Regions from separate parts of the Acidovorax sp. FG48 genome, predicted to be linked through region 2. Evidence: predicted binding sites of a transcription regulator. Region 2 holds the regulator's gene; each other region holds the start of a gene.
What was found. The regulator FliA, encoded in region 2, starts transcription of late flagellar genes. The targets are predictions, from matches to a motif close to CTAAAGTTTNNNNNNNNNNNGCCGNTA.
Positions count from the first base shown of each region.

Region 1: ACODSU_RS00315 (FlxA-like family protein) is a predicted target of FliA. The motif match lies at 8,589-8,615, and genes of this name have one in related genera.
Region 3: ACODSU_RS13070 (YjfB family protein) is a predicted target of FliA. The motif match lies at 4,361-4,387, and genes of this name have one in related genera.

Region 1 is NZ_JBMDJH010000001.1:58,433-68,581, forward strand. Features, by position in the region: gene tkt (transketolase) at 1-1,753, shown strand, start outside; gene gap (type I glyceraldehyde-3-phosphate dehydrogenase) at 1,842-2,840, shown strand; gene ACODSU_RS00285 (mechanosensitive ion channel family protein) at 2,948-4,051, opposite strand; gene ACODSU_RS00290 (DUF4398 domain-containing protein) at 4,426-4,803, shown strand; gene ACODSU_RS00295 (OmpA family protein) at 4,926-5,846, shown strand; gene ACODSU_RS00300 (aldo/keto reductase) at 5,914-6,933, opposite strand; gene ACODSU_RS00305 (YdeI/OmpD-associated family protein) at 6,991-7,599, opposite strand; gene ACODSU_RS00310 (sigma-70 family RNA polymerase sigma factor) at 7,668-8,486, opposite strand; gene ACODSU_RS00315 (FlxA-like family protein) at 8,623-8,976, shown strand; gene ACODSU_RS00320 (flavin-dependent oxidoreductase) at 9,100-10,149, shown strand, end outside.
Region 2 is NZ_JBMDJH010000009.1:8,210-18,358, reverse strand. Features, by position in the region: gene ACODSU_RS14105 (flagellar basal body L-ring protein FlgH) at 1-41, opposite strand, end outside; gene flgG (flagellar basal-body rod protein FlgG) at 92-874, opposite strand; gene flgF (flagellar basal-body rod protein FlgF) at 918-1,658, opposite strand; gene flgE (flagellar hook protein FlgE) at 1,707-2,957, opposite strand; gene ACODSU_RS14085 (flagellar hook assembly protein FlgD) at 2,988-3,644, opposite strand; gene flgC (flagellar basal body rod protein FlgC) at 3,666-4,070, opposite strand; gene flgB (flagellar basal body rod protein FlgB) at 4,107-4,577, opposite strand; gene flgA (flagellar basal body P-ring formation chaperone FlgA) at 4,810-5,616, shown strand; gene flgM (flagellar biosynthesis anti-sigma factor FlgM) at 5,711-6,031, shown strand; gene ACODSU_RS14060 (hypothetical protein) at 6,074-6,448, shown strand; gene ACODSU_RS14055 (RNA polymerase sigma factor FliA) at 6,572-7,288, opposite strand; gene ACODSU_RS14050 (hypothetical protein) at 7,455-8,252, opposite strand; gene flhF (flagellar biosynthesis GTPase FlhF) at 8,245-9,738, opposite strand; gene flhA (flagellar biosynthesis protein FlhA) at 9,735-10,149, opposite strand, start outside.
Region 3 is NZ_JBMDJH010000008.1:16,691-26,839, forward strand. Features, by position in the region: gene ACODSU_RS13045 (bifunctional helix-turn-helix transcriptional regulator/GNAT family N-acetyltransferase) at 123-1,085, shown strand; gene ACODSU_RS13050 (GNAT family N-acetyltransferase) at 1,148-1,693, shown strand; gene ACODSU_RS13055 (hypothetical protein) at 1,740-1,943, opposite strand; gene ACODSU_RS13060 (IMPACT family protein) at 2,170-2,763, shown strand; gene ACODSU_RS13065 (dihydrolipoyl dehydrogenase) at 2,896-4,311, shown strand; gene ACODSU_RS13070 (YjfB family protein) at 4,414-4,629, shown strand; gene ACODSU_RS13075 (NAD(P)/FAD-dependent oxidoreductase) at 4,665-5,810, opposite strand; gene ACODSU_RS13080 (amidase) at 5,827-7,389, opposite strand; gene ACODSU_RS13085 (Bug family tripartite tricarboxylate transporter substrate binding protein) at 7,424-8,410, opposite strand; gene dsdA (D-serine ammonia-lyase) at 8,468-9,832, opposite strand; gene ACODSU_RS13095 (LysR substrate-binding domain-containing protein) at 9,926-10,149, shown strand, end outside.

The sequences.
Region 1 (10,149 bases), on a different contig from region 2:
CGGCGTGGAAACCACCACCGGCCCGCTGGGCCAGGGCATCACCAACGCCGTGGGCTTTGCGCTGGCCGAGAAGCTGCTGGCCGCCGAGTTCAACCGCGAAGGCCACGCGGTGGTGGACCACAACACCTACGTGTTCCTGGGTGACGGCTGTCTGATGGAAGGCATCAGCCAGGAAGCGATTTCGCTGGCCGGCGCCTGGAAGCTGAACAAGCTGATCGCCCTGTACGACGACAACGGCATCTCCATCGACGGCCAGGTGACGCCCTGGTTTGCCGACAACACCGCCCTGCGTTTTGTGTCCGCCGGCTGGAACGTGATCGGCCCCATCGACGGCCACGACGCCGACAAGGTGGCGGACGCGATTGCCGAAGCCAAGAAGCAGACCGAGCGCCCCACGCTGGTCATCTGCAAGACGCACATCGGCAAGGGCAGCCCCAACCGCGCCAACACCTCCAAGGCCCACGGCGAGCCCCTGGGCGCAGAAGAAATCAAGCTCACCCGCGAAGCCCTGGGCTGGACGGCCGAGCCCTTCGCCATCCCCGAAGACGTGTACGCCGGCTGGGACGCCAAGGCCAGCGGCCAGCAAGCCGAAGCCGCCTGGAACGACCGCTTTGCCGCCTACAGCACAGCTTTCCCCGAGCTGGCCGCCGAATTCACCCGCCGCATGAAGGGCGACCTGCCCGCGAACTTTGCCCAGGTGGCCGTGGACACCGTGGTGGCCGCCCACACCAAGGGCGAAACCGTGGCCAGCCGCAAGGCCAGCCAGCTGGCGCTGGAAGCCTTCACCGCCGCCCTGCCCGAACTGTTGGGCGGCAGTGCCGACCTGACCGGCTCCAACCTCACCAACACCAAGAGCACGCCCAACCTGCGCTTCGACATGCAGGGCAACGTGGTCAAGACCGAAGTGGCTGAAGGCCAGAAGATCGGTGGCCGCCACATCAACTACGGCGTGCGCGAGTTCGGCATGGCCGCCATCATGAACGGCGTGGCACTGCACGGCGGCTTCATCCCCTACGGCGGCACCTTCCTGACCTTCAGCGACTACAGCCGCAACGCCATCCGCATGGCCGCGCTGATGAAGCAGCGCGTGATCCACGTGTTCACGCACGACTCCATCGGCCTGGGCGAAGACGGCCCCACGCACCAGTCCATCGAGCATGTGGCCAGCCTGCGCCTGATCCCCAACCTCGATGTGTGGCGCCCTGCCGACACGGCCGAAACCGCCGTGGCCTGGAGCGTGGCCCTGTCCAACCGCAACAAGCCCACCGTGCTGGCCCTGTCGCGCCAGAACCTTCCGTACGCGCCCAAGCGCGACCTGGGCGACATCTCGCGCGGCGCCTACGTGCTGAGCGAGCCTGCCGATGTGGGCCTCAAGAAGAAGCCCGTGGCCGTGATCATCGCCACCGGCTCCGAAGTGCAGCTGGCCCTGAAGGCCCAGCGCCTGCTGGCCGACAAGAAGGTGCCGGTGCGCGTGGTCTCCATGCCCAGCACCACCACCTTCGACCGCGAAGACGCCAAGTACAAGAGCAGCGTGCTGCCCGCCGGCGTGCCGCGCGTGGCCGTGGAAATGGGCGTGACCGACGGCTGGTGGAAATACGGCTGCGCCGCCGTGGTGGGCATCGACACCTACGGCGAATCGGCCCCCGCGCCCGTGCTGTTCAAGCACTTCGGCTTCACCGAAGAGAACGTGGCCGATGCCGTGCTGGTGGCCACCGGTGCTGCGCGCCTGAAGCCCGCCAAGAAGGCCCGCTAAAACTTCTTCTGCCCGCTGTGCCCCGCTGCCAGCGGGCGCGCAGCGGCAGATTCCCGATTTCGACTTTGCAACTTTGAAGAGGCTCCCTATGACGATCAAGATTGGTATCAACGGCTTCGGCCGCATCGGCCGCAACGTGCTGCGCTCGGCCATCCAGAACTTCAGCGACATCGAAGTCGTGGGCATCAACGACCTGCTGGAGCCCGACTACCTGGCCTACATGCTGCAGTACGACTCGGTGCACGGCCGCTTCGACGGCACCGTGGCCGTGGAAGGCAACACACTGATCGTCAACGGCAAGAAGATCCGCCTCACGCAAGAACGCGACCCAGCCAACCTGAAGTGGAACGAAGTCGGCGCCGACATCGTGATCGAATCCACCGGCCTGTTCCTGGACAAGGTCACGGCACAGAAGCACATCGACGCAGGCGCCAAGAAGGTCGTGCTGTCGGCCCCCTCCAAGGACGACACCCCCATGTTCGTGTTCGGCGTGAACCACGACACCTACGCGGGCCAGGCCATCATCTCCAACGCATCGTGCACCACCAACTGCCTGGCCCCCGTGGCCAAGGTGCTGAACGACAAGTGGGGCATCAAGCGCGGCCTCATGACCACCGTGCACGCCGCCACCGCCACGCAAAAGACCGTGGACGGCCCGTCGAACAAGGATTGGCGCGGTGGCCGTGGCATTCTGGAAAACATCATTCCTTCGAGCACTGGCGCTGCCAAGGCCGTGGGCGTGGTGATCCCAGCCCTCAACAAGAAGCTGACCGGCATGTCCTTCCGCGTGCCCACCTCCGACGTGTCGGTGGTGGACCTGACAGTGGAGCTGGAAAAGGCCGCCACCTACGAAGAAATCAAGGCCGAGATGAAGGCCCAGTCCGAAGGCGCGCTGAAGGGCGTGCTGGGCTACACCGAAGACAAGGTGGTGGCCACCGACTTCCGTGGCGACACCCGTACTTCGATCTTTGACGCGGACGCCGGCATCGCGCTGGACGGCACCTTCGTGAAGGTCGTGAGCTGGTACGACAACGAATGGGGCTACTCGAACAAGTGCCTGGAAATGGTGCGCGTGGTCGCCAAGTAAGCTTTCTTTGAGAAGTTGAAAAAGCGCTAGAGGCAACTACCCTGTTCAAGCCGGCCGCCTGCAAAGGCTGCCGGCTTTTTTTGCCTACGCAGTACCCGCCTGCGCAATCAGGACACCGCAGCAGCAGGTGCCTGCGGCGGTGCGCTGGCAATGTGCACCGTGCGGGTGGGGAATGCGAACTCCACCCCCATGGCCTTGAACTCGCGCAGCAGCCCCAGGTTGATGGACTGCTGCAGGTCCATGTAGAGGTTGTAGGCCGGGTCTTCGACGATATAGACCACCTCGTAGTCCAGCGAGTTGGTGCCCAGCGCCTTGAAATGCGCACGGTCAAAGCGCAGCTCCGGGTGCGACTCGATGAGCTTGCGCACCACGCCTGGAATCGCCTCCGCCTGCTCGGGGGTGGTGTCATAGGCCACGCCAAAGGTGAACACGATGCGCCGCCGCTCCAGCATGCGGAAGTTGCTGATGGTCTGCTTGAGCAGGTCGGTGTTGGACATCACGATCTGCTCGCCCTGCAAGCTGCGGATGCGCGTGGTCTTGAGACCGATCACCTGCACCGTGCCCGACACGTTGCCCACCACGATGAAGTCGCCCACCTCAAAAGGCTTGTCCACCGCAATCGCTAGCGAGGCAAACAAGTCGCCCAGGATGTTCTGCACCGCCAGCGCCACGGCAATACCGCCCACCCCCAGGCTGGCGATGAAGGCCGTGATGTTCACGCCCACATTCGACAAGATGGCCAGCAGCACCACACTCCACAGCAGCGTGCGCAGCCCCCACGACATGAGCGTGGCCGAGGCGCTGACCTGCGTCATGCCGCTGGACGAGTGCCGCTCCACATAGCGGCGCACGCCGATGCCAATCGCGCGCATGCCCCACAGCCCCATCTGCAGCGCCACGGCCACAAACCACAGCTGGCTCAGACGGCTCTCCCAGCGGCCCGGCAGGTCCAGCAGGCTTGCGCCCACCAGCAGTGCCACCACCAGCATTAGCGTGCGGCTCGTGCCTTCCAGCACGTCCACCAGGGTCAGTGCCATGCCGCTGTGTGACTGCGTGGCCCACCCCTTGGCGCGGCGGGTCAGCAGGTGCAGCACCACAAGGATGGCGGCATAGGTAGCGACCGCCGCTGCCAGGGCTACACACAGGCTCCATAGCGGCACCCCCGCAAAAGTGGTCTCCTGGACCCAGGTGAAAAACGTGGATGGCGGCATGCAGTAACTCTCCTCTTCGTTGTGCAAGGGGGATGGGTGGAAAGCGGGCGTACGGTGTACGCAAACAGCCCGCGCAAAGGCATCGGCAGCAGATGGCGCAGCCTGGGAACAACGCGGTGAGCGCGCGTGTTGCCCTTGATCGAGACCCCTGCAAAGCGAGAGTTCCCCAGCGCGCCTTCATATCCGTCGCACTCACAGTGTCAGCGCCCGGCGTGCAAATGTTCGTAAGACGTGCCCGACAGCGATACAGAGGCAGGACCTACGCCCGCTCGCCGAGCGGGCCCCAACAATGCATCAACACCAGAACCCCCTGGTTGCCCACCCCACACACGGGTGCGGCGTCTCCAATAACCTCCAGAGGAGTCCCATACACCATGCAATCAACTGCACTGATCCGCACTGCCACAGCGGCACTCGCACTGGGCGCACTGGCCGCCTGTTCGTCCACCCCAGCCCCCACCGAACAGATGGCGGTCACCCGCACCACCGTCAACCGCGTGGCGGCGGCACCGGCAGTGGCCACCAGCGCCCCCGTGCAGCTGCAGCAGGCCCGCGAGAAGCTCATCCAGGCCGAGAAGGCCATGGCAGAAAAGGACTATGTGGCCGCGCGCCGCCTCGCCGCAGAGGCCGAGGTGGATGCCCGCGTGGCCGAGACCCGCGCCGACGCTGCGGGCAATGCCGCCACCCTGGCCCAGGTGCAGGACAGCATCCGCGCACTGCAGGAAGAAATCAACCGCCGATCGCCCCGCTAGTCCAGCGCCCTGCGCTGTGCCGAGTGCGCCTCGCCTGGCGGCTGCGCCTCTTGCCCACCGGCGCCAAGGCCCCCGATGGCACCGCGATTGAATTCACTCCAACACCCAAGGAACACCCGACCATGCCACGCTTTTTTCACCGCACCACCGCCCTGTGCACCAGCCTGATTGCTTTGGGCCTGCTGGCCGCCTGCGCCAGTACCACCCCGTCGCCCGCCCTCGAAGAAGCCCGCACTGCCGTGAGCACTGCGGCAGGCGACCCGGCCGTCAACCAGTACGCCCAGCTCGAACTCAAGCAGGCCACCGATGCCCTGGCCCAGGCCGACCGCGTGTGGGCCGATGACAAGGACACGTCTGAGACCAACCACTTGGCGTACATCGCCCGCCAACGTGCCGAGATCGCCACCAACACGGCCCGGGCACGCCAGCTCGATGCCAATATCAAGCAGGCCGGCAGCGAAGCGGATCGCATCCGCCTGCAAGCCCGCACCCAGGAGGCCGATGCCGCCCGCCTGCGCGCACAACAGGCACAGCAGCAGGCCATGAGCGCCGAGCAGCGCGCCGCACAACAGCAGGCACAAGCCACCGCCGCCATGGCCCAGGCCAACGCCGCGCAAGACCGTGTGCGCGCACTCGAAGCCCAGCTGCGCGACATGGAAGCCCAGCAAACCGAGCGCGGCCTGCTGGTGACCTTGGGCGATGTGCTGTTTGCCTTCAACAAGGCCGAGCTGTCAGCCCAGGCGGCCCCACGTCTGGACAAGCTGGCCAACTTCCTCAAGCAGTTTCCGGACCGCAAGCTGCTGATCGAGGGCTACACCGACAGCGTGGGTAGCGACAGCTACAACCAGGACCTGTCAGACCGCCGCGCGCAGGCCGTGCGCGATGCGCTGGTGCAGCGCGGGGTGGACAGCAGCCGCATCACCGCGCGCGGCTATGGCAAGGCCCACCCGGTGGCCGACAACGCATCACCCGAAGGCCGCGCCATGAACCGCCGTGTGGAGATCGTGATTGCAGATGACAAGGGGAACCTGCGCGGGCGTTGACGCCTGGCACACGCCCTCTCAGGCCGCAGTGAAGCTGCGGTGCTGATGTCCCCCCAGACCGCGCCGCTCACGCTGCGCGGTCTTCAAACGTCTCGGTATCGACTTCACTCGCGCTCTGCGCGTTGTAGCGGCTACCCACCACCGTTCGCTCGTTGATCAGCGCGTCCAGCCGCGCCATGGTGGCGGCATGCAGCCGCACATTGGCGGCGCCCAAGTCGTCCTGCAAATGCGCCACGCTGGTGGTGCCGGGGATGGGGATGATGTGCTCGGCCTTGTGCAGTAGCCATGCCAGCGCCAGCTGGGCGGGCGTGCAGCCCACATCGCGCGCAATGGCCTGGTAGCCGTCGAGCAGCGCCAGGTTGGCCGCATAGGCGTCGGGCGCAAAACGGGGCATGGCGCGGCGGATATCCTTGGCATCCAGCGTACTCACATCGCGCAGATCGCCACACAGAAAGCCCCGCGCCACGGGGCTGAACGCCACAAACGCGGCGCCCAGTTCTCGGCAGGCGTCCAGCACAGCAATCTCGGGGTTGCGCGTCCAGAGCGAATACTCGGTCTGCACCGCCACAATCGGATGCACCGCGTGGGCCTTGCGCAGGGTGGCGGCAGACACCTCCGACAGGCCAATGCTGCGGATCTTGCCCGCGCGCACCAGGTCGGCCAAAGCACCCACGCTGTCTTCGATGGGCACCTTCTTGTCCCAGCGGTGCAGGTAGTACAGGTCGATCACATCGGTCTGCAGGCGGCGCAGGCTGTCTTCGCAGGTCTGGCGCAGCGTGGCGGGCCGGCCATCGATCACGCGCACCAGCTTGCCGTCGCCGTTCACATCGACGCCCTGCATGCCGCATTTGCTGGCCAGGGTGAAACGGCTGCGGTGCTGCTTCAGCACACGGCCCACCAAGGTTTCGTTGGCGCCAAAGCCATAGAGCGTGGCGGTGTCGAACAACGTCACGCCCGCATCCAGCGCGGCCAGCAGCACGCGCTCGCCCTGCTCGGCAGACACCGGCGCGCCATAGGCGTGCGAGAGGTTCATGCAGCCCAGGCCGATGGCCGAGACGGAGAAAGGTCCAAGGTTTCTTTGTTGCATTCCGCGAGCTTACGGCAAGCGCGGCAACCTACCGGGTGGCTCGGGCTTGGGGCCGGACTAAGCCTTGGTACTGGACGGCCGCTTCGCCCACAACTCAATGCGCTCACCCGCTGCGCAGGCGGCCATCAGCTGCGCAAACCGGGCCTCCCGGGTCGCATCGCGTTTGGCGGATGTGACCCAGTGCAGCATCACCTTGCGGTAGCTGGGCGGTGTGGATTCCTGAAAGTACCGCCACGCGGCTTTGTTGCGCTGGAATGCACGCTGCAGCGCCACCGGCAGCTCGGCCACCCCCGCCTGCTCGTGTGAGTAAATGGCCGACTTGTCGGCCTTGCGGTGCGCGAAAGCGGCCAGCCCCGCAGGCGTCATGCGGCCTGCCGCCTGCAACTGCTCCACCTTGGCGATGTTGACCGCACTCCAGATCGACGACGGCTTGCGCGGCGTGAAGCGGATCGAATACGTGTGCTCGTCAATGCGCCGCCGGATGCCATCGATCCAGCCAAAGCACAGGGCTTCGTCCACCGACTCCGACCAGCCCATGCTGGGGCGGCCCGAGCCCACTTTGTGAAAACCAACCAGCAACTCCGGCGCGCTGGCCGCATGGCGCTCCAGCCACTCGCGGAATGCCTGGGGGGTGGCGAAGAAGGTAGGGGTGGTCTGGGAGGCCATGGTGTTGCGAACGTCCTTCCTGTGTGCTGCCGGGCGGGCTGGCTCTTGCTGCTGTGCCGGTGGGTCGGCTAGGCCACCACGACGTCTTGGGCCAGCTCGGCGCAGGGCCCCAGGGGCAACACGCACAGTGTCACGCCGTCGAGCGTGAGCACCAAACCCAGTTGCCCGCCCACCTGAACCACCCCACCCACCGTGGCCGGTGCTCGCGAGGCACGCGGTGGTACGGATTGCACGGAGCGCTGCGTCGCCATCGCACTCACGGGCGGCTGGTGCAGCAGGGCCCACAGCGCCTGCGGGTCCCGCAATTGCAGCGACTGCAAATAAAGGCGCAGCACCGCCGGGTCGCCGTCACTGGGTTCATCGCGTCCATCACCGTGGCGGGCCTGCGCTTCGGCTTGCCGCAGGCGCTGCAATGCGCGGCGCAATTGCTGGCGGCTGGCCGCTTCCGTCCGGCCGGTGGTCTGTGCCAGCTCGGCATGGCTGGCATCGAACACTGCATGCAGCAGCACTGCGGCGCCCTCCATGGGCGTGACGCACGCCGCCAGCCGCCGCAATGCGAGCGTGGCTTGCTGCGCCAGCGCGGCATCGGCCTCTGCCGAGGGCACGACCGAACCGGCAACATCGCCATGCGCGGTCCGCGTGGCTTCGGTCAGCCATTGGGCCATCCACTGGCGCCGCCGCAGGCGGTCGATGGCCAGGTTGCGCACCACCGTCAACAGCCACGCCTGGGCCGCATTGAGCGCCGGGGCCTGGGCCTCCAGCGCACGCACGTAGGCGTCCTGCACGGCGTCCTCGGCCTCGGCAGAACCCAGCAGGCGCGTAGCGGCGCGCAGCAGGGTACTGCGGTTGGCGTTCACCAGCGCCATCAGGTGTTCATCGTTCTGCATCGGAGCATGGTGCCACAGGCTGCGGCAAGCCGCACATCGGTAGACCATGGCTCGGATGGGTAGGCGGCATTCAGTTCAATCGCCCCCTTTGCGAGCGGTCCCGTCAACTTTCCCTGCGCCTTGCCGATAACCAGGGATGCAAGTTGCCAGCACCACCTCATCCCCCGTCAAACCTTCTTCCTCCAGCGGCAGCAGCGACATCGCCAAGCTGCAAAAGCAGCTGCGTGAACTGACGGAGGAACTCAAGGGCGTGGTCAGTTCCGATATGGACGCCAAGGCCAAACAAGAGAAGGCCAAGCTGCTGCAGGCGCAGATCCAGATGGTGCAAGCCCAGATTACGGCGATACAGCGCGCGCAACAGCAAGAGCAACAACTGTCCCAGGTGGCGAAGGCCGAAGAGGCGGCGGCCAATGCCGCGCAGCAAAAGAAGACCCAGGCGGCAAAGACTCCATCTGCTGGGCTGGGCAACAACGTCGATACCTACGCCTGAGCAGTAGGGCTTGGGGAGAAGGCTGCCAACCTGCAGCACACCGCCCCCGGCATGCGCCCGGCGCCGCATGGGACTGCGGCGTCCGCGACAAGCTCCACCCGCCATTGCATGGACAATCTCGGCATGTCTGGCGCACCCACTACTTCACACCCTTCTTCCGCCCACCCCGTGCTGATCGCCGGTGGCGGCATTGGTGGCATGGCCACCGCCCTCACCCTGCACCAGATCGGCGTGCCCTGCATCGTCTTTGAAACGGTACCGGAACTGCAGCCGCTGGGCGTGGGCATCAACCTGCAGCCCAACGCCGTGCGCGAGCTGCACGACCTGGGGTTTGGCAACGACGTGCTGGACACCATTGGCCTGCAGGCGCGCGAATGGGCGCTGGTGGGCCGCAACGGGAACGAGGTGTATGCCGAGCCGCGCGGCCTGGAGGCGGGCTACCACTGGCCGCAGTATTCGGTGCACCGGGGTCAGCTGCAGATGATGCTGTACCACGCCGTCAAAGCCCGCCTGGGCGACAACGCCGTGCAGCTGGGGCAACGTGTGGTGGGCTACCGGCAGGATGCGAATGGCGTCACCGCCATCGTCGAAACACGCGACGGCACGCAACGCGAAGTAGCGGGCTCGCTGCTGATTGCGGCCGACGGCCTGCACTCGGCCGTGCGGGCGCAAATGCACCCCACGCAGCCCCCCATCCAGTGGGGTGGCGCCATCATGTGGCGGGGCACCACGCCGGGGGTGCCGGTGCGTACGGGCGCGTCGTTTGTGGGCGTGGGCTCGCTGCGCCACCGCGTGGTGTTCTACCCCATCACGCCACCCGACCCGACCACAGGGCTGGCCACCATCAACTGGATTGCCGAGATCACGGTGGACAACCAGGGCGGCTGGCAGCACGGCGACTGGAACCGGCGCGTGGCGCTGGAGGAGTTCATCCACCACTTTGACGGCTGGAACTACAGCTGGCTGGACGTGCCCGCCATGCTGCGCGGTGCCAAGGACATTTTTGAATACCCCATGATCGACCGCGACCCGGTGCCCACCTGGGTAGACGGCCGCGTGGCGCTGCTGGGCGACGCGGCGCATGTGATGTACCCCGTGGGCTCCAACGGGGCCAGCCAGGCCATCGTGGATGCGCGCGTGCTGGGCGCGCAGCTGATTGCGCATGGCGTGGGC
Region 2 (10,149 bases):
AGTGCCTGCAGCAGGCGAAGGGAGCGTGTGAAAGTGCGCATGGCGGAGGTCCTGGGCGAAAGCGCGGGCAAACGGGCGGTCACAAGGGAGGTCACAGCTGGGCCAGCTTGGCCAGCATCTGGTCCGAGGTCTGGATGGCCTTGGAATTCATCTCGTAGGCGCGTTGGGTCTGGATCATGGTGACCAGCTCTTCCACCACGTTGACGTTGGAGGCTTCCAGAAACCCTTGCTTGATGATGCCCAGGCCGTTCGTGCCGGGGGTGCCTTGCTGGGGCTGGCCGGACGCAGCGGATTCCTTGAACAGGTTCTGCCCGATGGGCTCCAGGCCGGCCGGGTTGATGAAGCTGGCCATGGCCAGGTTGCCCACCGTCTGCGGCTGTGTGTTGCCCGGCACGGTCACGGCCACGGCGCCTTCAGCGCTGATGGTGACGCTGGTGGCGTTGGCCGGAATGGTGATGCCGTTGACCACAGGCAGCCCGCTGGATGTGACCATGCGGCCCTGGGCATCGACCTGGAACGAGCCATCGCGGGTGTAGCCCACGGTGCCATCGGGCATGGTCACTTCAAAGAAGCCGTTGCCGTTGATGGCGACATCCAGGTTGTTCTTGGACTCCTGCAGGCTGCCCTGCATGAAGTTGCGGCTGGTGGCCACCGTGCGCACGCCCAGGCCCAGGTGCAGGCCGGTGGGCAGCTGGTTCTGCTCGGTGGTATTGGCGCCCACCTGGCGCAGGTTCTGGTAGATCAGGTCTTCGAACACCGCGTTGTTGCGCTTGTAGCCGGTGGTGGAGACGTTGGCCAGGTTGTGCGAGATGACGTCGAGCTGGGTCTGCTGGGCAGACATGCCGGTCTTGGCGATCCAGAGGGAGTTGATCATGGTGCTTCCTTTTGGCGGGTGCGTGCAGGGTGGGGCAGCGGCATCAGCCGTTCATGCTCAGCAACTGGCTGGCGGTCTTGTCGTTGGTTTCGGCGGTCTGCAGCAGCTTCATCTGCTGCTCGAACTGGCGTGATGCAGCGATCATTCCAACCATGCATTCGACCGGGTTCACGTTCGATCCCTCCAGCGCGCCCGACAGCATGCGGGCGTTGGCGTCGTTGGGCATGGGGTCGCCCGAGGTGGTGCGGAACAGCCCGTCGTCGCCGCGTTTGAGCGGATCTTCGGGCGTGGGCGTGGCCAGCTTGAGGCGGCCAATGGCCTGGGCGGGCTGGCCCGGAATCTTGGAGGTCACGGTGCCGTCCGACCCGAGCGACACATCGGCTCCGGGCGGCACGTCGATGGGCGCGCCGCCATCCGACAGCACAGGCAGTCCGGTGGGGGTGAGCAGCTGGCCCGTGGCCGACACTTCAAAGCTGCCGGCGCGGGTGTAGGCCTCGGTGCCATCCAGGCCCTGCACGGCAAACCAGGCGTTGCCTGCGGCCATCGCGTCGAGATTGCGGCCGGTGCGCTGCACGGGGCCGGGGGTATTGACGTAGCCCGAGGTGGCCTCCAGCGCAAACACGCGCGTCTTGGCGCCGTCGCCCTGCAGCGGCACCGAGCGGAAGGTGGACATCTCGGCGCGGAACCCGCCGGTGGACACATTGGCGAGGTTGTTGGACAGCACCGCCTGCCGGTGGGCAGCGGCGTTGGCGCCTGTCATCGAGGTGTAGATGATGCGGTCCATGGGGGCTCTCCGGGGTCCTGGGCGGGTTCAGTAGGGGCGGTCAGCCGATCAGCGCAGGTTCACCAGGGTGGACATCACCTGGTCTTGCGTCTTGATGGTCTGTGCGTTGGCCTGGTAAGCGCGCTGGGCGGTCATCATGTTCACCAGCTCGGCGGTGAGGTCCACGTTGGAGTCTTCCAGGGCGCCCGAGCGCAGGGCGCCGAAATTACCGTCCCCGGGCTTGCCAAGGACGGCTGGGCCAGAATCGAAAGACTCCACCCAGTTGTTTCCTCCCACCGAGAGCAGGCCTTGGGGGTTGCGGAAGTTTGCCAGCGCCACTTGCGCCTCGGCGCGTGTCACGCCGTTGGAGTAACTGGCCATGACCATACCGTCGTTGGAAATGTTGATGCTTGTGAGGTCGCCCGATGCGTAGCCGTCCTGCTTGAGGTCTGCCACAGCAAATTTGCTGCCAAACTGGGTGCAATTCGACAGGTCGAGGGTGACGTCCCAAGGGGCAGGTGGGTTGTTCGGGTTGGTCGCGACGGGGTCCACTTGAATGGTGATGGGGGTGTTGGCTGTGATGTCATACACGCCATTGCCATCGAAGACGACGGTACCTACGGAGGTGGCTGCCGGATCCAGGCTCGTGAAGACATCCCAAGTATTCGATCCGTTCTTCTCGAAATAAAGATTGACGGGTACGGCGACACCCTGGGTGTCGTACACATTGATCGAAGTGCCGTAGGTGGATCGCGGTGTTGGTGGAATGGCGGGGACGGGTGGTGGGCCAGGATCGGCGGGCACCCCGACGGCATCGTTGGCGCGCGCATCCAGGTTCAACGTGGCGGTAATGTTGTCGGTCTGCTTAGCTTGGATCGGCGCGCCTGTGGGAAAGCTCAGGGGGGTGGCTTCGGAGGTGCTCAGGCCGGTGGTCGGGTCCACCTTGAAGCCCATGACTTTGGCGCTGGTATTGGTCACCAGATCGCCGTTTTTGTCGAGCTTGAAGTTGCCAGCGCGGGTGTAGGCCGCAGAACCATCGGTCTGCATGACCTTGAAAAATCCGTTGCCATTGATGGCTACGTCCAGGTTGTTGCCGGTTACGGTGATGTTGCCTTGCGAGAATTGTTGTGAAACTGCGGCCACTTCGACGCCGATGCCATAGTTTCCGCCACCAGCACCCATGGATGCGGCCACCATTTCCGCGAACTCGGCGCGGGATGCCTTGAACCCGGTGGTCCCAGAGTTGGCGATATTGTGGCCGATCACATCCAGGTTTTTGCTGGAAGCGTTGAGGCCTGAGAGGCCATGTTGGAATGACATATTGGTGCTCCTGGTGGAAAGTCTGGGAAATTACAAAATCGCTTTGATGCCATCCTGTGTGGCAACGCCCCCGCGCCCGAGTTGCAGCTGGAGCTTGCCGCCATCCATGCTCACGGCGACCACTTTGTCCACGGCCAGCGGCGTAGCTCCTACGACTGCCTTGGCGTTGTTGGCGACCACCTTGAATCGCACATTGGCGTCACCTTGGTACTGCGCGGCGTCCCAGCTGAAGTTGTAACGCCCTGCGGGCAGTGAGCCCATCTCGACAACACCCACTTGCTTGCCTGTCGGGTCGAGCACCTGCACGGTCACACTGGCGGCGGAGCCCGCCAAATCAAATGCGCCAGTGGCTTTCTTGCTGGTCTCGTCCACGGTCATCGTGTTGCCCTCCACGAGCACCTGCCGGCCCACCATATTGCTACCTTGCATCAGTTGCTGAGCGGCGAATTGGCTTGCCAAGGACTTGACGGTTTCGTTGAGCTGCTGAACGCCCGTCACAGTGTTGATCTGTGCGATCTGTGATGTCATTTGGGCGTTATCCAGCGGATTCATGGGGTCTTGGTTATTCAGCTGCGCCACCAGCAGTTTCAAGAAGCGGTCCTGCGCGGCTGCCGGGTCGGTGGCCGAGTTGGTTTTCGTGCTGGACGAGTCCGCCGTAGGCGTGGTGTTGGTGGCGCTGCTGACAATCATGGTGGGGTCTCCCGGGAATTACTGGCCCATCTGCAGGGTCTTGAGGAGCAGCGACTTGGCCGTGTTCATGACCTCGACGTTGTTCTGGTACGAGCGCGAGGCGGAGATCATGTTGACCATCTCCTCCACGGCATTGACGTTGGAGTGGGTCACATAGCCCTCGGCGTCCGCCGAGGGGTGGCTGGGATCGTGCACACGCCGGCCCGGCACGTTGCTTTCGCTGATGCCGCTGACCTTGACGCCTGCAGAGCTGTCGGCGCCCATCGGCGCTGTCTGGAACACCACCTGGCGTGCCTTGTAGGCCTGACCGTCGGGACCGGCCACTGCATCCACATTGGCCAGGTTGCTGGCCACCACGTTGAGCCGTTGCGACTGCGCGCTGATGGCGCTGCCGGACACGTTGAAGATCGAGAACATGGACATGGGGTGGCTCGCTTTCTGAGCTGCTGGGCTGCGTAGTTATTGGCCCTGAATGGCGCTGAGCATGGTTTTGGCGTTGCCGTTGATGAACCGCAGCGTGGCTTCGTAGCGCACGGCGTTGTCCACGAAGTTGGCACGCTCGCGGTCCAGGTCCACCGAGTTGTTGTCCAGGCTGGGCTGCGTCTGCACGGCGTAGCCGAGAGCGCCTTGCCGGTCGATGCTGGTGCTGGAATTCACGGTGGGCAGCGGAATGTGGTGCGGATCGGTGGTGCCCGCGGTTCCGTACGAGCCGCTGGTGGCCAGCCGTGTGATGGCCGCGCCGGGCGTGCCGGTGGCCGAAGATGTCACGCCCGTGGCCTCGCGCAGCGCATCGCCAAACTTGAAGTCCCGAGCCACATAGCCCGGCGTGTCGGCGTTGGCAATGTTGCTGGCGATGGCGCGCTGGCGTTCACCGCGCAGCACCAGGGCGTTGCCGTGAAAATTCAGCTGGTTAGTCATCTTGTCAAGCATGTGTGCCTCACACCGTCGGTTGCAAAGTCGCCAGCCCGAGGGGCCTTTTTGGCGTTGCTTGATTATGGAAACCGCGCCTTTTTTCTAAAGCGCGAAGAAGTGGCAAATGGATGCGCAGTTCCGGGTTTTGCGTTCAAGGCGCGTGCCTATAGTTCCAGGGGTGAAATGGCCTCTGCCTTCCGTTGCGCCCCGTGCGCAGGCAGCCTGGCCATCCGATGCCCAGGAGGCCCCTATGACCGCCCACACCCTTTTTTCTGACGCTAACGCCGCGCTGCGCTGCGCCGCCCGGCCGCGGCTGCTTGTGCGTGCTGGCGCCTTGGTGCGCACCTGGTGTCTGGTGGGTGCCGTGGCCGGGGCCGCATTCGGTGCCAGCGGTGTCGCTCACGCCCAGTCGGCGGCGGACCCTGCGGCAGACCTCGGCCCGCTCACCCAGCGCTGGCTGGACGATGCTCTGGCTCGCAACCAGTCCTCCGCACTGCCGCTGCGCATGGAAGTGAGTGTTGGCTCACTGGATTCGCGCCTGCGGCTGGCACCCTGTGCGCGCGTTGAACCTTATCTCCCCGTGGGTGCTCGCCTGTGGGGCCGTACACGCCTGGGGCTGCGTTGTGTGGAAGGCGCGACCGCATGGAATGTGTTTTTACCCGTCACCATCAAAGCGTTTGGGCCCGCCTGGGTGCTGACCAACAATGTAGCGCCGGGCGCCGTGTTGACGGCCAACGACGCCACCGAGGCCGAAGTGGATTGGGCGGCCGATGCCTCCCCTGTCCTGGCCAACCCTGACCTGTGGGTGGGTCAGACCGCCGCTCGCCAGCTCGTGGCGGGTCAGGCGGTGCGCCAGGCCATGGTGCGGGCCCCGCTGCTGTTCAAGGCGGGTGCGCAGGTGAAGGTGGTGGCCCAGGGGCCCGGCTACGCAGTCAGCTCGGCGGGCCAGGCGTTGACGGCGGGCTCGGCCGGACAGACTGTGCGTGTTCGCATGGAGAATGGGCGTATCGTGAGCGGAACTGTGAACGATTCTGGGACGGTGGATGTCACTCTGTGATGACGCCCCGGTAATAAATGGCTAAAGTCCGGGCCAAATGGGTCGAAAACATTGCTACTGATGCCCCACATCCAACGGGGTGGTGGAGAGAGCGATGAAGATAGGTCAAACACCGGAACTGCCGGGCGGGTTGCCGCCGACGGGGCTTGCCAAGCAAGCCAAGGCTCCCGCCAGCGCGGCGGAAGGAGCCACGAAAGACGCACTGGTTGCGTCATCCGCCGGTGTGCCCGTCACGGTGTCCACCGCAGCCCGCGCGCTCAGCCCCGCCACCCGCAGCACGGCCGATTTTGATGCAGGCAAGGTCAAGGCCGTGCGCGCTGCCATCGAGAAGGGTGAATTTTCGGTCGACGCGGAAGCCATTGCCGACAAACTGCTGTCCAACGCCCAGGAGATCCTGTCCCGCTCCCGGGGCTGATCGGCGTTTTGTTAGAGGGCGCAATCCGTCGCACAATGCGCCATGACTCTGGAAGAATCTCTCTCAGCTGTTGAACAGCGGATCGAACAAGTCTCCGCCGCACTTCTCGCGGCAGATCCCCTCTCTCTGGAAAAACACAGTACGGCCTTGCGCGATGCAGCGGCCGACTTTTCGCGTGCGCTCGAACAAGCCGCCGCGCGTGGCATGCCGCTACCGGCTTCGCTGCAGAAGCGTGCGGATGCCATCCGCACCATGCTGACTTTGCACCGTGACAGCCTGGCCCGGTTGGCCGCCGTCACCGACCGCCAGGCCGCGGGCTTGTTGCCTCCGTCCAATGCAGCTTCTACCTACGGGGACGGCCTGGGCGCGCGCGGAGCTGCGCCAGGCGTGGCGCGCATCTACCGCTCTGCGGGCTGAGCACCAAAGACTTTTCTGAGGGAGGGGCGGGCCAGGGCGCAAGAGGTGCCCGCCCGCGCAGCCATCCAAACTGTTGGCCCCGCAATGCCTTGTGTTGCCCGGCTCGTGGCCTGACGCGCGGGCTCAGTGTGCGCGCATCTTGGCGCGCAGGCGGGCAATCGACTGGCTGTGCAACTGGCACACCCGAGACTCGGTCACGCCCAACACGGCGGCAATTTCCTTGAGGTTCATGTCATGTTCGTAATACATGCCCATGATGTGCTGCTCGCGCTCCGGCAGGGTCTTGATGGCGTTGACCAGTGATGTCTTGAGCCGCTGATCGCGCAGCAGCTCCACCGGGTCGGCTGCGCTGTCGGCAACGTGGCGGTCCAGAAAACCGTCCTCGTCGTCGTTGCCATGCGTCATGTCTTCCAGGTACACCAGCTGGGTACCGCGTACCTTGCCCAGCAGGTTCTGGTAGTCCGCCAGGCTCATGCCCATTTCGCCAGCTATTTCAGACTCCAGCGGGCTGCGGCCCAGCTTTTGTTCCAGCCGGTGCACGGCGTGCTCGATGTCTTTCTGGCTCTTGCGCGAGCTGCGGCTCATCCAGTCACCCTCGCGCAACTCGTCGAGCATGGCGCCCCGGATGCGCTGGGTGGCGAAGGTTTCAAACTGCACGCCCTGCGCGACTTCATAGCGCGAGAGGGCTTCGGCGAGCCCCATCATGCCGACCTGGATCAAGTCATCCAGTTCGACATTGGGAGGCAGCTTGGCGATCATGTGGTGCGCAATCCTCCGTACCAGCGGTACATGCTGGCGGATCATGGCATCGCGATCAAGCTGGCCTTTGGCGGTGTACATAGAGAGGGTGTTATGCACTGGTAAGGCGGGTATGCGATCTTGTTCTGGAGCCGCTTGGGGGTGCCATCGCCCGAACTTCATCCGCCTCGCGGGGCTGGCGACTGGCCAGACCGTTGGGGGCAGTGCGGGTCAACGTGGGTACGTAGAGGTGCATCACAGGCTCTGGTCAGTGGCTCCGGACAAAATGCGCAGGCATGCCTGTCAAGTTGCTGGGTGTCAGCGCAGCCAGCGCTCCGTTCATGGTGCCCGCATTTTCCAGCAGTTGCAAGGCCAGACGCTGAAGATCCTGGGGGTTCTGCGTGGCAATGGTGGTGGTGCGAATGGGGCCGCCCAGATGGCGTTCGGCGCAGGCCTGCAGTGTCATCAACTGGGACTGGGCCTTGCGGCGTTCGGCGGCCGTGTTGCTGTGCAGCAAGGCTGCCACCATGGAGGGCAAGCCCGTGTGCAGCGCGATCTGCTTGAGGCTCTTGTAGCTCGTCATCACCCCCGCTGCGCCGCTGCCCATGACCACCAGCGGCACCGTGGCCGTGTGGGTGAGCAGGGGCCCCAGGGTGGACGCCGGTGCGTGAATCACCATCAGGCCATAGGTCCTGAAGTAGGGCAACAGGCTTTCCATGGGGGATCGGGCGGTGTCACCGGCCTTGCGGCTCAGGTGCTGCAGCCCTTTGGCCGCCGGAATCACGGCGAGCGAAGACGCAGTGGCGCCCAGGTTCAGGCTGGCACCGTCATTCCATGTGGCGTGTTGCAGCAGGTGCAGCAGCCCGGGGCTGTCGTCGGACTCCTGCGCCGTGCCGTCGAGCACCACCACCGGGTAGCCCAGCCGCTGCAGGCTGGCGCAGATCTGCCACAGCGTTTCGAGGCCATTCGCCGTGTTGCCCTGGCTGGCGACCGCCAGCAGCCGCAGCTCCGCCTGCGGGGTGAGGCTGTGCAGGCTGGCCGCCTGATGAAAACCCAGATCAAGCATCGACCAATCCCCCCTCCGTCACGGTATCGGGAGAGTGCGAAAAAAAGAAGTTCAGGTCGGTGGCCTTGGGGTCGAAGGCCGACTTGGCGGGCGACCGCATGGAGGCGCTGATGAGCTGGTGGGCGTTGGCACGCTCCCAGTCTTCGGGCACACGCTGGCCATTGGTCACGCCGCGCAGCACCATCTGGTGGCGGATCAGCGCGTCGATGGCGGGGCCCAGCTTCACGGCCTCGTCCACCTTGGACAGGATGGCCTGTTGCGAGCCGTCGGTTTTGAAGGCGGTCAGCACGTCATCCAGCGTGTCGCCATGGCAGCCGGCGTTGAGCACGAGCAGGCGGTTCACATGGGGCAGGTCCAGCACATCCAGCATGTCGCGCTTGCGGGGGTCCCTGGGGGCCACGCCGGTGGTGTCGATCAACACCATTTTCTTGCCGCTGAGCAGGCCCAGCAGGTCTTGCAGCGCGGCACGGTCGTGCGCCAAGTGGGCCACGATGCCCAGCATGCGCCCGTAAGTGCGCAGTTGTTCGTGCGCGCCCACACGGTAGGTGTCCAGTGTGATCAGCCCCACACTGCCGGGGCCGTGGATGCGTGCACACATCGCTGCCAGCTTGGCCGTGGTGGTGGTCTTGCCCACGCCGGTCGAGCCCACCATGGCGAAGATGCCGCCCTGTTCATATAGGGGGGGATCGGTCTGGTCGGTCTTGAGGTTGCGCTCCAGCACCTCCATCAGCCAGCGTACCGATTCGCCCGCCGACAGATCCTCGGGCATGCGTTCGAGCACAGCACGGGCCAGCGAGGGGGAGTAACCAGCACGGATCATCTTGAGCATCAGGTTGGACTGGATCGGGTTCTGGCGTGCCTGCCCCAGCCAGGCCAGCGTGTTGAAGCGGTCCTCAATCAGCTCCTTCATCGCATGCAGTTCGTTCATCACGCTCTGGTTGTTCGACTGGATCAGGTGGGCGCTGGGAGCCTCCTGCCGGCGGCGTGGTGGCTCGGGCGGGATGTCCATCGGAATGGTGCGCAGCGGGTTGTGGCGCGCCACCGATGGGGTGGACATGCGTTCGCGTTCGGGCTCCTGGTCGCGGCTGCGTTCAGACAGTGTCTGGGGCTCCGACGGGCCGTTCAGGGCCTCGTGGCGGCGGCGCAGCATGCGCTCGCGCACATAGTCCTGGAACGACAGCGTGCTCATGGCCAGCTGTTCGGTGTCTTCCTCGACCGGGTTGCGGCCCAGGCCCGATGCTGCCGCCGGCTGGCTGGCGCGCTGTGGGGCGCTGCGCGGGGTGCTGGGTGCCAGCAGGGGCGCATTGGACGAAGAGGCGGGGGCACCACCATCCAGGGCCGACAGCGTGTCTTCGGCCGTGGCCACCACTTCCACGCCGTTGGCCGTGGGGCGGTTGGACAGGATCAGCGTGCCGTCGCCAAAGGCCATGCGCGCCTTGGCCAGAGCCTCCCGGGAGGTGGGGGCGGTAAAGCGTTTGATGTTCATGCTGATGCACCTTTAAGGATCGGCCCAATACGGATGGTGTGGGTCTCTGGAATTTCACTGTGTGCCAGCACCTGCAGGCGGGGCGCCACGCGGCGCACCAGACGGGAGATGGCATTGCGGATCTGATCGGGAACCAGCAGGCAGGCGGGCAGGCCCATCTCTTCCTGCTTGAGGGCCACTTCGGCGGCCTTCTGTGTGAGGATGTCGGCCACACCGGGGTCGAGCGCAGGGCCTGCCGTGTTGCCCAGGGCCTGCACCAGAAGGCGCTCCAGGCCGGGCTCGATGGCGATGACGTTGAGCTCGCGGGTGGGGCCGTAGATCTGCTGGACGATGGCGGGCGAGAGCGCAATGCGCACGCGGCGGGCCAGCTCGACGGGGTCGGAGACCGCACCGGCATGCTCGGCCAGCGTC
Region 3 (10,149 bases), on a different contig from region 2:
GCGATTTTACGTTGGCAGACGTTTTTTGTCCCCTTGGTGGCCCTTGCCCCTCACTGATACAGGTTTGATGACCATCAAGCATATACTTGCCTTTGTCAATTAATTAACTGACAAAGGCATTCATGAGCAACGTTGCCCCCACCCCTTCCGACCCCCTCCCCGTTCCCCCGAGCGCGGTGAAGGCCGTGCGCCGCTTCAACCGCTTCATCACCCGCCGCATTGGCGTGCTGGACCCATACCTGGGCAGCAAGCTGTCATTGACCGATGTGCGCGTGTTGTATGAACTGGCGCACCGCGAGGCACCCGTGGCCAGCGAACTCGCACGGGAGCTCGGCCTGGACGGTGGGTACATGAGCCGGATACTGCGGCGTTTTGAGCAGTCAGGGTGGATAGAACGCCACGCCAGCACCAAGGACGCGCGACAAAGCCTGGTCACGCTCACCGCTGCCGGGCGCGAGGTGTTCGAGCCGCTGCAGCAGCGCTCGCGCGACGAGGCCGCCGCACTGCTCGCGCCTTTGCCCCCGGCGCGGCGCCAAGAGGTGGTGGAGGCCATGGAGCGGATCGAAACCCTGCTGTCCGCCCCCTCCAACGCCGCGGACGGCACGCGCATCGCCGTTCTGCGCGACCCTCTGCCCGGCGACATGGGCTGGGTGGTGCAGCAGCATGGCGAGATCTATTGGCGCGAGTACGGCTGGGACAACCGGTTTGAGGCCTTGGTGGCAGACATCGCGGCGCAGTTTCTGCGCAAGTTTCAGCCCGCGTGGGAGAAGGCCTGGATCGCCGAGCTGGACGGCGAGCGGGTGGGCTCGGTGTTTGTGGTGCGCAAATCCCCCACCACCGCACAGCTGCGCATGCTCATCCTCAGCCCCAAAGCCAGGGGCCTCGGCCTGGGCACCCGCCTGACCGACGAATGCATTGCCTTTGCGCGTGCAAAAGGTTACAAAAAGATGGTGCTGTGGACCAACAGCTGCCTGACGGCGGCGCGCGGTATCTATGCGCAACGGGGTTTTCAGTTGGTCAAGACCGAGCCCTACGAAGGTTTTGGTCAGCAATTGGTGGGAGAAACCTGGGAGCTGAAGCTTTGAATGAGGCTACGCAATCCGCTGCATGACCGGCAGCGCCCAACGCGAGGGCACGGAGCATCTCGATGACTTTGTCCGATCCGCTTTTGATTCGCCCCGTCACGGCCGCCGATGACCTGGCACGGCTGACCGCCCTCATCCACTCCGCCTACGCACCCCACGCGCAGCGGGGCCTGCGCTACTGGGGCACCCACCAGTCCGTGGAAGACACAGCCAAGCGATTTGCTTCTGGCACGGGGCTGGTGATGCTGGATGGAAACGACTATGTGGGCACCGCCACGCTGCGACCGCCGCAACCCGAGTCCACTGTACCGCTTTACCGCGAGCCTGCGGTGTGGTCGCTGTGCCAGTTCTGTATCAGCCCCGACGCCAAAGGCCGGGGCTACGGCAAACAGTTGCACGCCTATGCCCTGGACTATGCCCGCAAGGCAGGCGCCCGAGTGATGGCTTTAGACACTGCACAACCCGCTACCGCTTTGATAGCAATGTATGAATCCTGGGGTTACCGGGTGGTGGGCGAGTGCGACTGGCGCCCTTTGACCAACTACACCAGCGTGCTCATGGCACGCGACTTAGAGAAGGCACAAGGCGGCGTAGACAACACCGAATAAACACGCGCTCCACTGCGTGGTTTGTCACATCACGCAGGGCGCCGTATCACCACTCGCCAATTTCCCGCACGCGCTGTGCTAGGTCCGGCATCGCATCGTCATCCTGCTCGTCCATCGCGCTGGGCATTGCGGCGGCCGATGCCAACGCACTGGGGCTCGATGCCTGGGCGCCAGAGGGGGCAATAAAACGGCCAAACAGATGGCTGGCGAGAGAGGTAGGCAAAGGTGCAGAGAGCGAAGTGGCAAACATGGCGGTTCCTTTTCTGGTGGCCCGGGTGCTTTCAAATGCGTAGCAACAGCGTAGGCCACAGCGACAAGTCCGCAGTGTAGGAACGCACGCCAAACGTGTGTGTGACAGAACGCACATTCGCGACGCGATTGGTGTCGATCCATGCCCTTGAGGGCATGGACTGTGACTTCTGTCACACACCGTCCCAGGCTGGCACCCCAAATGCTCGCCGTACACTCGCTGCCCCATGCCCCAGACTCTGGCCGCCCCCGCGCACAGCGAACTCATCATCAAGAAAAGCCGCTTCATCGGCTGCGTGCAACCCATGGCCGACCGCACCAGTGCCCAGGCCGCCGTCGATGCCTTGTGGAAGCAGCACCCCGGCGCCGCCCACATCTGCTGGGCCCTGCTGGCGGGCGGCCAGTCTGCCGCGGTGGACGATGGAGAGCCCGGAGGCACCGCTGGCCGCCCCATGCTGGACGTGCTGCGCCACCAGGACCTGGAAGGCGTGCTGGCCACGGTGGTGCGCTATTTTGGCGGGGTCAAGCTGGGCGCGGGCGGCCTAGTGCGCGCCTACACCGACACCATTGCCCAGGCGCTGCTCACCGCCCCCAAGGTCACGCTGCAGCGCATGACCACCTTGCAATGCCAGGTGCCCTATGCCCTGGAGGGCTTGCTGCGCCGAGAAATCGAGGCGGCAGGTGCCGAACTGGTGGACGTTCAGCATGGCACCCTGGTCACCTTGCAACTGCGCCTGCCCCAAACACAAGCGGCGCCCTTTGTGCAACGCATCAACGACCATGGGCAAGGCCGCGTGGGCTGGTCGGATGTCGAAGCCTGACCCCGGGCTACGCCTTCATACAAAGGGTTGGGAAGCGCCCCCCACAGCGCCCTCGTAAAACGGCGTGCATGCCTACAGCGGTGGGGCCGTTCACGCTACACACTCCGGCTTTTCCGACTCCGAAAGAGCCCCATGCCCCAACCGCTCGACACCATCATCATCGGCGCCGGCACGGCGGGCCTGGCCGCCTTGCGCGAAGTGCGCAAGCGCACCGACCGCTACCTCATCGTGAACGAAGGCCCCTGGGGCACCACCTGCGCGCGCGTGGGCTGCATGCCGTCCAAAGCGCTGATCGAGGCAGCCAACGCCTTCCACCGCCGCCACACCTTTGAAGAATTCGGTCTGCGCGGCGCGAGTGGTCTGACCGCCGACCTGCCTGCCGTGCTGCAGCGCGTGCGCGCACTGCGAGATTACTTCGTGGCAGGAGCCACCCAGGCCACCAACGGGCTGGGCAGCGCCCAGAGGTCAGGGCGTGCAACGCTGCTGGGGCCACGTGCGGTGGACATCGACGGCACGGCTTACGCCACACGCAGCATCATCATCGCCACGGGGTCACGCCCCCGCGTGCCCGATGAATGGCTGGCGTTTGGCGACCGCATGCTCACCACCGACACCTTGTTCGAGCAACCCAGTCTCGGCCCCCGCGTTGCAGTGATTGGCATGGGACCGATCGGGGTGGAGCTGTCGCAAGCCCTGGCGCGGCTGGGCTTGGAGGTGGCGGCATTCACCACCGGCCACACGCTGGCCGGGCTGAGCGATCCTACGCTCAACGCCGAGCTGGCCGCTCTGCTGAAACAAGACATGGTCCTGCACATGGGCGCCGAGGCGCAGTTGCGCGAGGTGCCCGGAGGCATCGAGGTGGCGAGTGGCGCCAACCGCGTGGTGGTGGACCAGGTCATCGCCGCGATGGGCCGGGTGCCCAACATCGAACACCTGGGCCTCGAGACGCTGGGCGTGCCGCTGGATGCGCGCGGCTTGCCCACCGCAGACCCGCAAACCCAACAGATTGGCGACCTGCCGGTGTTTTTGGCGGGCGACGCCAACACCCACACCCCGTTGCTGCACGAGTCGGCCGATGAAGGCCACATTGCAGGCCTGAACGCCCTGGCCCCCACGCCCACGCGATTTCGGCGCCGCAGCTTGCTCTCCATCGTGTTCGCCGACCCCAACGTGGCGGTGGTGGGGCCGCGCGTGGCCGACATGGACCCGCACAGCACCATCACCGGCACCGCCAGCTACGCAAACCAGGGCCGCGCCCGCACCGCGCAGCGCAACCAGGGACGCCTCTGCATTTATGCCGACCACGCGAGTGGTCGCCTGCTGGGTGCCGAGTTGTGCGCCCCCGATGGCGAGCACCTCGCCCACCTGCTGGCCCTGGCCGTTCAGCAACAGCTGACCGTGCACGATCTTTTGGGCATGCCGTTCTACCACCCCACGCTGGAAGAAGGCCTGCGCACCGCCTTGCGCGACGCAGCCCGACAGTTGCCGAACGCCCGCACCTCCGACCTGGCCGCCTGCCCAGCCCTGGGGGTGCCTGCGCTGGACTAAGGCAATGCAGAACAGCGCAGCTTCACCGCCACCTGCACATGTAACAACCCTCAAGCACGCTTTTGTAGTGCCGATAAACCACTATTGCCCCAAGGAGTCACCATGGACGTCGCCCTGACCAACAGCATCGTCAACACCGCTACCAGCCTGGCCAGCGCCAAGACGTCCGACGCCCTGAACATGGTGGTGCTGAAAAAGGCGCTGGACATGCAGGCCGTGTCGGCCGCCACCATGATCGACGCCATGCAGCAGTCCATGCCGCAGCCCCAGTTGGCCACCAGCGGTACGCTGGGGACCAACGTCAACACCTTCGCCTAAGGGGCTGAGCCCCCCTCTCTCTCGGCCCTGGCGGCTCAGCGCAAACGCGCGGGCGACAGCCCTTCGACCCCCACGCCCTCGCGCACCAGCTCGTCGGCCAGCGGTTCGCCGCGCAGCAGCTGCCGCGCCAGCAACGAGGCGCCCGCCGCGCTCTGAATCCCATATCCGCCCTGCCCGGCCAGCCAGAAGAAGCCGGGCACATGGTTGTCCCAGCCAATCACCATGTCGCCATCCGGCACAAACGAGCGCAGCCCGGCCCAGGTGTGTGACGGGCGGCGGATCTGGAACCGGGTCATTTCCTCGATGTGATAAATCCCGGTGGCCACGTCCAGCTCTTCGGGCACCACATCGTGCGGGTGCGTGGGGTCGGCATTGGCCGGTGAGCCCAGCAGTTGCCCAGCATCGGGCTTGAAGTAAAAGCTTTCGTCGATGCCGATCACCGCAGGCCAGTGGGTGGCGTCCATGCCCTCGGGCACCGGAAAGGTGAACGCCGTGCGGCGGCGTGGCTCCAGCCCGATCGGCGGCACACCCGCCAGGCCCGCCACCACATCGGCCCAGGCACCCGCTGCGTTGACGATGGTGGGGGTGGCAAACACCCGCCCATCGGCCATCGTCACCTGCCACACAGTGCCTTCGCGGCGCACAGCCGTCACCTCGGCGTGGGTCAGCACCTGGCCGCCGCGCTGGCGCAGGCCACGCAGGTAGCCCTGGTGCAAGGCGTTCACGTCAATGTCCGCTGCCTCGGGCTCGCTCATGCCTGCGACCACAGCCTCGGGCTTCAGGCAGGGCAGTATCGCCAGCAGCTCGGCCTGCTCCACCCACTGCACATTGGGCGAGGTGGCGAGCGCCTCGTCGTAGGCTTGCTTCAGTAGATCGAGCTGGTCGGGCCCTGCCACATAGACCACGCCCCGGGGCGAGAGGATGGGGTCGGCGCCAAATTCAGGCGGCGGCGCATCGTAAAACGCGCGGCTGGCCCGGGTCAGCGCCTGGATGTTGGGCGTGCCATAGGTTGCCATGTAGAGCGCGGCCGAGCGGCCAGTGGTGTGGTAACCGGGCTGCGATTCACGCTCCAGCAGCAGCACGCTGGCGCCCTGCACTGCGGCGCCGGGCTGTACCAGTTGCCAGGCCACGGAGGCCCCGGCAATGCCTGCGCCAATCACGATGGTGTCCACGGTTTGCATGGTCGGTGTCTCCTGTTCAAACCGCCGACACCTGCGCAGCCGATGCCGCACGGTCGTCGCGCGGCAGGGTGCGGGCGTCGCGGGGGTCCGGTGCCACGGTCACGATGGAGGTCAGCGCAGGTTCGGCGCGCGTCTGCATCAGCTTGGCGATGTCGGGCCGGGGCCGTGCCAGCCCTGCAATGCCCTTGAACGCCTGCTCCAGCGCATGCCCCACACCCAGCGTGTGCCGGTCGGCGCGGAAACGGCCCACGATCTGCAGGCCAAACGGCATGCCAGCGTCGTCCAGCCCGCAGGGCAGGCTCAGCGCCGGATGGGTGGTGAGCGTGGTCACATACGTGAGCGCCAGCCAGCGGTAGTAATTGGCCTGCGGCTCGCCGTTGATGTGGCTGGCAAACAGCTCGGTCCAGGCAAAGGGCGACACAGGTGTGGTGGGCGCGAGGATGATGTCGTAGTCCTCGTACAACTTCTGGAACCGCGCCAGGATGCGTGTCTGCTCCGCCTGCGCCCAGGCGCTGTCCAGCAGCGTCATGGCGGCGCCCATTTCGTAGTTGGCGCGGGTGTTGGGGCCCAGGCTGGCGGGGTCGCGCTCATAGGCCTCGCGCGTGCTGGCCACAAAGGCCTCGGCGCGCAGCACGTCAAAGCAGCGGTGCACATCGCCCAGGTCGATGTCGATGGCGTCGCAACGCGCAAACAAGTGCTTCATGGCTTGCACCTTGTTGCGGAACACGGCGCGGATGCCGTTGTCCACAGCGCAGGCGCCAAAGTCATCGGTGTAGGCCACGCGCAGGCGGCTCAGGTCCACGGTTTCAGGCAGAAGGAAGCTCATCGGGTCCAGCGGGTAGCTCAGCGGGTCACCCGCCGACATGCCCGCCGATGCGGCCAGTTGCAGGCAGGCCTCTTCCACCGTGCGGCCCATGGGGCCAACCACAGAAATCGGCGTCCAGCCCAGCAGCTTGCGCGAGCTGGGCACCACGCCGGGCGAGGGCCGAAAGCCCACCACACCACAAATGGACGCCGGAATGCGCAGCGACCCACCCGTGTCCGAGCCCGTGCACACCGGCAGCATGTCGCACGCCAGCGCAGCGGCCGAGCCGCCCGACGAGCCCCCAGCGTTCAGGTTGGGGTTGAACGGGTTGCCCGTGGCGCCCCACACCGTGTTGCGCGAATTGGCGCCCGCGCCCATTTCCGGGATGTTGGTCTTGCCCGTCACGATGGCGCCCGCTGCGCGCAGGCGCGCCACCAGCACGTTGTCCTCGGCCGGAATGTGCTCGCGGTAGATCTGCGATCCATAGGTGGTCAGCAAGCCCGCCGTGGCCTCCAGGTCTTTCACGCCCATGGGCAGGCCATGCAGCAGGCCCAGCGGCTCGCCGCGCAGCACCGCTTGCTCGGCCGCCTTGGCTTCGGTGCGGGCGCGGTCGTAGCAGGTGGCGGTGACGGCATTCACGTGCGGGTTCACGGCCTCGATGCGTTCAATGCAGGCGTCCAGCAGCTCCACCGGCGAAATCTCGCGTGTGCCAATGCGGTGGCGCAGTTCGTTGGCCGTCAGCTCAACCAGGGCTTGGGGGGTTGTGGTGGTCATCTCGGGCTTGTCTCCTTGTTCTGGTCCCACGGGTTCAGTCTGCGGTGATAGCGGCACGCTGTGCAATGGCGCGCATCAGCGGCAACTCCTTATCGATCAGCTCGGCCAACACCTTGGACGAAGCATAGGACGGCTCGAACCCGACCGCGATCATCTTGTCACGCGTCTCGGGGTCTGACACCACCTGGGCCAGCGCCAGTTCCAGCCGCGCCTTCACGGCTGGCGGGAGCCCACGCGGCGCCACCATGGCGAGCCAGGTGTCCATCTCCAGGCCGGGGTAACCGCTCTCGGCCAGCGTGGGCACCTTGGGCAGCAGAGCCGAGCGTTTGCCGGAGGTCACCGCAATGGCCTTGATCTTGCCGTCCTTGAGCTGCGGCAGCGCCGCCGACACGGTATCGACAGTGAACGGGATCTGCCCGCCGAGCAGGTCGGTCATTGCAGGTGCACTGCCCTTGTAGGGCACATGCTGGATCTTGAGACCCGCCGCGTGGAAGAACATCTCGCCCGCAAACTGCGAGGTGGTGCCCGTGCCGAACGAGCCATACGAATACTTGTCGGGCGCCGCTTTCACCAGTGCCACGAACTGCTTCAGGTCGCTGGCCGGCACATCCTTGTTGGCCAGCAGAATCAACCCCGTGCGGCCCGTGATGCCAATGGGCTCAAAGCTCTTGACCGGGTCGTACGGAAGCTTGGCGCGCACGGCGGGGTTGACGGTGAAGGTGGTGCCCGAACTCATGAGCAGCGTGTAGCCATCCGGCGCCGCCCGCGCCACCGACGTCGCACCGATCACCGTGCCCGCCCCCGCGCGGTTGTCGATCACCACGCTCTGGCCCAGCTTGTCGCCCAGCTTTTTGCCAATCAGCCGCCCCAGCACATCGGTGGCGCCACCGGGCGGGAACGGAATCACCAGCGTGATCGGCTTGGTGGGGAACGCAGCCTCCTGCGCCATGGCCGGAGTCCACGCAGTGGCCCCCAGGGCGGCACAGAGGACGGCCGACAAAAGCAGTTGCTTGCGGTTCATGGCGTGGCTCCAGATAAAAAAGTGAAAAGAAAAAAGAGGAAAGAAGGTGGTGGGCCATCAGGCCTGCGCAGCCAGCACAGCCCGCCCGCGCTGCACAAAGCCCTGGTACTGCGCATCGGGCACCAGCAGGCCGCCCGTGGTCCATACCAGGTGGGTGGCCTGGTGCAGCACGGCCTCAATGCCCGTGCTGCGCAGCCAGGCCTGCCCGGCCGTGGTACCCGTCAACATGGCCGGGCCGCTGAAGCCTGCGGCGGCCGAGGGCTCAATGCGCTCGCCCAAGGCGTCCAGCACCCGCACCAGGAGCGCAAACAAGGTGTCGTCAGCCACGGTGTACACGCCCGACAGCAGCGGCCGCACCAGCTCGGCCGCCAGCAGCGATGCACGCGGCACGGCCAGGCCGTCGGCCTCGGTGCGGTTGGTCAGACCCCAGTCGTAGACCGAGGGGTGCTGCCCCACACCTTGCGTTGCATCGGCCATCATTTGCACCATGAAGCACGGCGACTGCACCGGCTCCGCAAAGAAGCAGTACACATGCGGCCCCAGCACCTGCCGCAGGCCAAAGGTGATGCCTGCGGGCGCGCCGCCCACACCACACGGCAGGTAGACGATGAGCGGGTGCTCGGCATCCACCACCACGCCTTGCTCGGCCAGTTGCTTTTGTAGGTGCAGCGCCGCCGCGCTGTAGCCCAGCAGTAGCGAGAACGATTGCTCGTCGTCCACAAAGTGGCACAGCGGGTTGCTGGCCGCCTCGGCGCGGCCAGCGGCCACGGCACGCTCGTAGTCGCCCGCGTGCTCCACCACCTGCACACCGCGCTGACGCAGTCGATCCTTTTTCCATTCTTTCGCGTCGGCCGACATGTGTACCGTGGCCTGGAAGCCCAAAGCCGACGCCACCACACCGATGCTCATGCCCAGGTTGCCCGTGGAGCCCACCGCCACCTGGTAGCGGCCCAGCACCTCGCGCGCCTGCGGCGTCGCCAACGCGCGGTAGTCACCACCCGGCTCTACCAGCCCATGCTGCAGCGCCAGTTTCTCCGCAAACTCCAGTACCTCATGCATGCCGCCGCGCGCCTTGATGGAGCCTGCGACGGGCAGGCTGTGGTCGGCCTTGATGAACAGGCGGCCTTGCCCCTCGGCCATGCCCAGCGCGGGCTGCAGCGCCGTAGCGGGCAGCAGGGGCGACTCCACCACACCCCCTGTTGCGGCCAGCTCGGGGAACACCTGAGCCAGCAGCCCGGCAAAACGCGCCAAACGCGCCGCCGCTGCCTTCGTATCATCCAGACTAATAGTCCTGCCCAATGCCGAAATCTCGGCGGCAGGCTGCGCCTCCCGGGCTGCGTTGGTCCACAAAGCAGGCTGGGCATTGCGCAAGCGGGCAGCCAGCAAGGCATCCACGGCAGGTTGGGTCTGGGCAGTCGTCATGGCAGCTATGTCTCGAAGAGTGTTGCCCCCATTCTTCGCCTGTCACGCCACCATCACAAACCATTTATATTGAGCGAAACATTAGTATTAATAATGGATATTCGCCTCTCCCCCTCCCTGCTCGCCTGGCTGCGCAGTTTTGATGCAGCGGCCCGCCACGGCAGCTTTACCAAGGCGGCGGCCGAGCTGTGTATCACCCAGGGGGCGGTGAGCCAGCAGGTCAAGCAGCTCGAAGACTGGCTGCGCCGCCCCCTCTTCTTGCGCACCCCGCGCGCGCTGGTGCCCACGCCCGAGGGCAAATGGCTGGCCGTGGTGCT